DNA from 2 places in the Microbacterium terrisoli genome. Region 1 is predicted to be linked to the other one. Evidence: predicted binding sites of a transcription regulator. Region 1 holds the regulator's gene; the other holds the start of a gene.

Region 1 (3,857 bases):
GGCGACGGCCTGGCCCAGCACGATCGAGACGTCTTCGACCGTGTGGTGCACGTCGATATCGGTGTCGCCCGATGCGCGCACCGTCAGGTCGGTCAGCGAGTGCTTGGCGAATGCGGTCAGCAGGTGGTCGAAGAACGGCACGCTGGTGTCGATGCGGCCCACGCCCGTGCCGTCCAGGTCGAGGTGCAGTTCGACCGAGGACTCGCTCGTCGTACGCGTGCGGGAGGCCGTGCGGGCGGGTCTGCTCATGAAGCTGATTCTACTGAGCGCACGGGGCGTGTTGCGGCCCGGCCGCGATCACCGCGCGGGTGTGACGGAGGCGAGGGCGTCCAGGAACGCGGAGGTCTCGGCCTCGGTGCCGGCAGTGACCCGCAGGCTGCCGGGCAGCCCCACGTCACGGATGAGCACCCCGCGGTCGTACAGCGCCTGCCAGGTCGCGGCCGGGTCCTCAACGCCCGAGAAGAGCACGAAGTTCGTCCATGACTCATACGGGTTGTACCCCAGAGCGGCCAGGGTCGCCGAGATGCGGTCACGCTGCACGACGATCTCGTCGACGGCGGCCAGCATCGTCGGCGCGTGCCGCAGCGCGGCCGAGGCCGCCGCCTGCGTGAGCGCGCTGAGGTGGTACGGCAGCCGCACCAGCCGCAGAGCGTCGATCAGCGCGGGGTCGGCGGCCAGATACCCGACGCGCGCGCCGGCGAAGGCGAACGCCTTGCTCATCGTGCGCGAAACGACCAGGCGCTCCCGATCGGGCAGCAGCGTCAGCGCGGACTGCTGCTCGCGCGGCGCGAACTCCCAGTACGCCTCGTCCACGATCACGATCCCGCGCGAGCGCGCATAGACCGCATCGATCACCTCGAGCGACAACGGGGTGCCGGTCGGGTTGTTCGGCGAGCAGAGGATGACGACATCCGGATCGGCCTCGGCGACCTGCGCCACCGCGTCGTCGGCAGCGATGGTGAAGTCGTGGGCACGGGTGCCGGCCACCCACTGCGCTCCGGTCCCGCGCGTGAGCAGCGGATACATCGAATATGTCGGCGCGAAGCCGAAGACGGTGCGGCCGGGACCGGCGAAAGCCTGCAGCAGGTGCTGCAGAACCTCGTTCGACCCGTTGCCCGCCCAGATCTGCTCGCGGGTCAGCCCGTGACCGAGGTAGTCCGCGAACCCTTCCCGCAGGTGCGTGAACTCGCGGTCGGGATACCGGTTGACGTCTCGCAGCGCGAACGCGATCGCATCGACGATGTCGTCTGAGACGTCCTTCGGGATCGGATGTGTGTTCTCATTCACATTCAGCGCGACCGGCAACGCGGCCTGCGGGGCGCCGTACGGCGTCATCCCGCGCAGATCGTCACGAACGGGCAGATCTTCCAGGCGAGGACTCACAGCATCCATCGTAGAGTGCCGCGTCCGCACTGCTCTCACCCGTGCCGGCTCTCACCCGTGCCGGCTCCCACCCGTGTCAGCCGCAGACGCCGGCCTCGCGCCTCACGACGCCGGCACGTACTGCGCGGGGATCGCGATGCGCTCCCCCGGCTGGAGCGCGACGCCGTCCAGGGCGTTCAGCCGCACGATCGCGTCGACCACGTCACGAGGATCCGAACGGGGCGCGACCTCTTGCGCGATCGACCACAGCGTGTCGCCGGCCTGGACCGACACCGTGGAGAACGTTCCCGCCGGAGCCCCGGCATCCTTCGACGCCAACGCCGCTCCGCCGCCGATCACCGCCATCGCGATCGCCCCCGCGACCGGAATCGCCACGATCGCTGCAAGGACACGACGACCACGCAGCGTCAACCGCAACCGCGTGGTGGGTGCCGGGTGCGAAACCAGTGAGATGCCGGACATTGGTCCTCCTGTTCGGACGAGAAGTTCGGGGGCCGCACTCGGCCGGGAGCGTGGCCCCCGAATCTCTCTTCCAAAGTTATCTTCGATTCAGTACACTGTCAACAGGGATCCGGATCGGAGATGTTTCAAGCCGACACGCCCGCAGGCTGGCCCTCGTTCGTCTTCGGACCGGATACCGTTTCGATGAGGACACCCCATCACCAACCTCCGACATTCGAAGACGCTGCCCCGGGTGGCAGGACGGGAGCTGACATGACCGATGCGAACCAGCGCGGCGAGAACCACGCCGCCGCGGCAGGCGACACCAAGCCGCGACGTCAGACGCGACGCCGAAAGAGCCTGAGCGACAAGCAGCTGGCCATCCTCGAGGTCATCGCCCAGTCGATCACCCGCTACGGCTACCCGCCCAGCATGCGCGAGATCGGCGACGCGGTCGGTCTCAAGTCGCTCTCCAGCGTCACGCATCAGCTCAATCAGCTCGAACTCAGCGGCTATCTGCGCCGGGATGCGGGCAAGACCCGCGCGATGGAGATCCTGATCGACCTGCCTGGCACGTCTGCAGAGAACCCCGCAGACACCGCCCCCGCGGTCGGCGACGCGGCGCTGGTGCCGCTGGTGGGTCACATCGCGGCCGGCGTGCCGATCACCGCCGAGCAGCAGGTCGAAGAGATCTTCCCCCTGCCGCGTCAGCTCGTGGGCAAGGGCGAGCTGTTCATGCTCAAGGTGCAGGGCGAGTCGATGATCGACGCCGCCATCTGCGACGGCGACTGGGTGGTGGTGCGCGCGCAGAACACTGCGGCCAACGGTGAGATCGTGGCGGCGATGCTCGACGGCGAAGCGACGGTCAAGACCTTCCGCCAGCGCGACGGACACACGTGGCTGCTCCCCCGCAACTCGGCCTTCGAACCGATCCTGGGTGACGAGTCCGTGGTGCTGGGCAAGGTGGTGGCGGTGCTTCGCGCCGTCTGAGCCGCAGAGTCCGACAGAGGCCCGACCGGTGTCGACCGGTCGGGCCTCTGTCAGTGTGACGGGGTCTGCCTCAGATCACCGTCAGCGCCTCGTGGGCGGCGCGCACCCGCTGCGTCGCCTCGACGAGGTTGCGCAGTGACGAGACCGTCTCGGGGTAGGCGCGGGTCTTCAGCCCGCAGTCGGGGTTGGCCCAGAGCTGTCGCAGTGGCAGGTCGGCGGCGGCCTGCGCGAGCAGTCGCGCCATCTCGTCGACCGACGGCACGCGCGGGGAGTGGATGTCGTAGACGCCCGGGCCGATGCCGTGGGCGAATCCCGACGAGGCGATGTCGGCGACCACCTCACCGCGACTGCGGGCTGCCTCGATCGAGGTGACGTCGGCATCCAGCCCGGCGATCGCGTCGATCACGACGGCGAACTCGGAGTAGCACAGGTGCGTGTGCACCTGCGTGGCCACGCCCGCGCCGCCGGTGGCCAACCGGAACGATCCGACCGACCAGTCGAGATACGACGACTGGTCGGCGTGCTTGAGCGGCAGCAGTTCGCGCAGCGCCGGCTCGTCGACCTGCACGATGCCGATGCCCGCCGCCTCGAGATCGGCGATCTCATCGCGCAGCGCGAGCGCCACCTGGTTCGCCGTCTCGGCCAGCGGCTGGTCGTCGCGCACGAACGACCACGCGAGGATCGTGACCGGACCGGTCAGCATCCCCTTCACAGGCTTGTCGGTCAGCGACTGGGCGAACTGCGACCAGGCCACCGTGATGGGAGCCGGTCGCGACACGTCGCCCCACAGGATCGACGGTCGCGTCGCACGCGATCCGTACGACTGCACCCAGCCATTGCGGGTGACCGCGAACCCGTCCAGGTACTCGGCGAAGTACTGCACCATGTCGTTGCGCTCGGGTTCGCCGTGCACGAGCACGTCCAGTCCGAGCTCTTCCTGCAGCCCGATCACCGTCGTGATCTCCAGGCGCAGCACGTCTTCATAGTCCGACGTGCTCAGCTCGCCCCGGTCGTGCGCGGCGCGGGCACGGCGGATCTCCGCA
Region 2 (3,857 bases), 390 kb from region 1:
ACCGCCCACCACCTCTCCCATCCCCACCACCACCCACCAGCCCGAACTGATCGTCGACGGCCCGCAGCGCGAGGGCTACGAGCGGATCCTGACCCCCGAAGCGCTCGCGTTCCTGACCGCGCTGCACGACCGGTTCGACAACCGGCGCCACGACCGGCTGGCCGAGCGCATGCGCCGCCGCTTCGAGATCGGCAACGGACACGATCCGCACTTCCGCTCCGACACGGCGCACATCCGCGAGGACCCCGCATGGCGCGTCGCGGGAGCGGGGCCCGGGCTCGAAGACCGGCGCGTGGAGATCACCGGACCCACCGATCCGAAGATGACCATCAACGCCCTCAACTCCGGTGCACGGGTGTGGCTGGCCGACCAGGAGGATGCCACCAGCCCCACCTGGCGCAACGTGATCGAGGGGCAGCTGTCGCTGTTCGACGCGATCCGCGGGCAGCTCAGCCACACCAACGCCGACGGCAAGCAGTACCGGGTGACCGCCGAGCACACGCCCACGATCGTGATGCGGCCGCGCGGCTGGCACCTGCCCGAAGAGCACATGCGCTTCACCGACCGTGCCGGACGCACACAGCCGGCATCGGGATCGCTGGTCGACTTCGGGCTGTACTTCTTCCACAACGCGCAGGCGCTCATCGACGGCGGCGCGGGTCCCTACTTCTACCTGCCCAAGCTCGAGAGCGCCGAAGAGGCGCAGCTGTGGGACGACGTGTTCACCTTCAGCGAGCAGTACTCCCAGCTCGCGCACGGCACGATCCGGGCGACGGTGCTGATCGAGACGCTGCCGGCGGCGTTCGAGATGGAAGAGATCCTCTATGCGCTGCGCGATCACTGCGCGGGCCTGAACGCGGGGCGCTGGGACTACATCTTCTCCATCATCAAGAACTACCGCGGCCGCGGTGCGCGATTCGTGCTGCCCGATCGCAGCGAGGTGACCATGACCGTGCCGTTCATGCGCGCATACACCGAACTGCTCGTGCAGACCTGCCACCGTCGCGGAGCGTATGCCATCGGCGGCATGAGCGCGTTCATCCCGAACCGGCGCGACCCGGAGATCACCACCCGGGCGCTCGAGAAGGTGACCGCCGACAAGAAGCGCGAGGCCGGCGACGGCTTCGACGGCACCTGGGTGGCCCACCCCGACCTGATCCCGGCAGCGCAGGTCGAGTTCGACGCCGTGCTGGGCGACCGGCCGAACCAGGTGGACCGGCTTCGCGAGGACGTGTCGGTCCAGGCGCGGCAGCTGCTCGACCTGCACATCGGACGCCCCATCACCGAGGCGGGAGTGCAGGGCAACGTGTCGGTCGGCATCCGCTACATCGAGGCGTGGCTGCGCGGACAGGGGGCGGTCGCGATCGACAACCTCATGGAGGATGCCGCGACCGCCGAGATCTCTCGGTCGCAGATCTGGCAGTGGATCCATCAGGAGCGCGAGACCGCCGAGGCCACTCCGATCACGCGCGCGTGGGTGTCGCAGCTGGTCGACGACGTGCTCTCGTCGGCGGACCGGTTCGACGGCGACCGCTTCGACGACGCCGCAGACGTGTTCCGCGACGTGGCGCTGCGCGACGAGTTCCCGCCGTTCCTGACGACCGTCGCCTACTCGCGGCATCTCGTCGAGCGGGGCGCGTGAGTCGCGCGGGAGCGGACTGAGGCGCGCGACGTGATGCGTGCGCAGGGCCGGGCCGGACGGTGTTTCGGCCCGGCCCTGCTGCGCGAGTGAGAATGACAGATATTCGAATCTATCCTCTTCTTGATGTCGTAGCTTTGTGCTAGTCTTCGGGTATGGATCTTCTCGAGCACACCGACACCGTACGCGTGGACGACGTGTTCGTGCTCAATGCGTTGTTCGAGGATGCCGAGGCGGTCCAGTACGAGTCGAACCGGCGGGACGCGGCCCGGTGTGAGGCGCTCGCCGATGCGCTCGCGTTCGCGCGGAACAACCCGGAGGTCTATGTTCGGGCGGACGTGGACGCGGATGATCCGCTGGGCAAGAGACTGGACCGCACCCGGCGGCGTGACCCGGTCGGGCTGCTGGGCGGGGAAGGCGAGCTCGCGGTGCGGTGCGCGGCCGGGGAGGCCGCGTCCCGACTGTGTCTGACCGAACACCGGGTCCGGTCCCTGGCCGGGACCGCCGACCGTGCCCGGCAGGACCTGCCCCGCGCGTGGCACGCGGCCCGGGAGGGCCTGCTTACGATCGCGCACGTGAACGGCATGCTCGCCCAGGCCGACGCGTTCGCCGCCTGCCCCGACCTGCTGACCATCTTCGACGAGGTGATGACGAAGGTCGGGGTGGGCGCCTCCGCGTCCTACACGAAACGCAAAGCGAGGGAGCTGGCCGACCAGCTCACCGCCCGCACCCGCACCGACCGGCACACCGACGCGCACGCGAAACGCTGCGTGTACGTCGAAGACGCCGATGATGGGATGTCGTGGCTGCACCTGCTGATGCCCACCCGCACCGCGCACGCCATCGACCATTCCCTGACCGCGACCGCCAAGAACATGACCGAGCGGGAACGGGACGGACGCACCCGGGAACAGATCCGCGCGGACCTGGCCACCGCCCTGCTCACCCGGGAAGACACCGACCACCCGATCGTGACAACGAAAGTGTTCGTCACCATCCCGCTGAACAAACTCACCCCGACAGCCCAGAGCACCGTCCGCCCCCGCAACACCAAGGCCGGGACCGGGACCGCACCGCCCGCGGGGCTGGATCTGAACCGGGACTGCCTGATCCCCGGGCAGGGCACCATCGACGACGCCACCGCACGGCAGATCCTGCTGGAGGCCGGCGTATTCACCCGGGTGATCACCGACCCGGTCACCGGGGTCATCCTGGACATGGACCGCCGATCCCGCACAGCCACGGCCGCGCAACGCGCGTGGCTGGCCCTCACCTTCGGCACCTGCCTGCGCGACGGCTGCCACCGCCTCGCCCTGAACGCCGACATCGACCACCACTGCGCCTACCACGGCCCCGCCCGCGGCACCACCGACATCACCAACCTCGACCCCCTCTGCGACCCCGACCACACACTCAAAGACGTCACCCTCTTGGAACATCACCGGCGCGATGACGGCACCATCCAGATCCGGTACCCCACCGGACACCACACCACGAACCCCAACGACGCGTTCCGCCGACTCCTCCACGACAAACTCGGGCTCCCCGAACCCCCGGCACAACCCGCAGCGACACCCCGCGGTTCCTCCGACCCCAGCGACGACCCACCCTTCTGAACACCGCGCCGCGCCGGGCCGCGCATGGCACGCCAGCCGTACGTGGCCCGTCAACCGTGCGTGGTACATCAGCCGGCCACCACGCCACGGCGTCAGCCGCTCACCCCTTCAACAGCCCGATCAACGCGTCAGGCACTTCGAACGCGCGGTAGTCGAGGTCGCTGAAATGGCGGCATCCATCGAGTTCCACGATGATCGGGTGGTCGTGCGCTGCGGCCGGCACGAGGGCGACGATGCGGGATGCCTCGGCGCCGCACGCCGGTGCCGGCGTCGCGGTGGATGCTGCAGCCAGCACCGCGCGGGCCGCCGCGGCGTCAAGAGTGCGAGCGTCGACGAACGCGGGCGCGGAGCTCGAGGCTTCCGGCGCCTCGGACGGCATCGACTCGGCCTCATACCGGCACACCGTCAACGGACCCGGTGCGGGAAGCCGCGGAGTGGTCGCGACCGCGCCCAGAGCCTTGAGCATCTGACCGGTCGAGGGGCATCCGGCTGCGCGCGCGGCCGACGAGTCGACCAGGTCGCGCGGTCTGAATTCCTCTCCCGCAACGGTCAAGGTCGAAAGCGCTGCGAACACGGCGTCGGTGCGAGGCATCCCGCATTCG

The links. The regulator LexA, encoded in region 1, represses DNA repair genes until DNA is damaged. The targets are predictions, from matches to a motif close to TCGAACANNTGTTCGA.
Region 2: a site for LexA is predicted at 1,734-1,749, ahead of QU603_RS12360 (DUF222 domain-containing protein). Genes of this name have one in related genera too.

Annotation. Positions count from the first base shown of each region.
Region 1 covers NZ_CP133019.1:2,347,542-2,351,398, forward strand. The annotation lists gene hisB (imidazoleglycerol-phosphate dehydratase HisB) at 1-249, opposite strand, end outside; gene QU603_RS10550 (histidinol-phosphate transaminase) at 298-1,392, opposite strand; gene QU603_RS10555 (LysM peptidoglycan-binding domain-containing protein) at 1,486-1,845, opposite strand; gene lexA (transcriptional repressor LexA) at 2,098-2,814, shown strand; gene metE (5-methyltetrahydropteroyltriglutamate--homocysteine S-methyltransferase) at 2,885-3,857, opposite strand, start outside.
Region 2 covers NZ_CP133019.1:2,732,939-2,736,795, forward strand. The annotation lists gene aceB (malate synthase A) at 1-1,642, shown strand, start outside; gene QU603_RS12360 (DUF222 domain-containing protein) at 1,828-3,255, shown strand; gene QU603_RS12365 (hypothetical protein) at 3,356-3,857, opposite strand, start outside.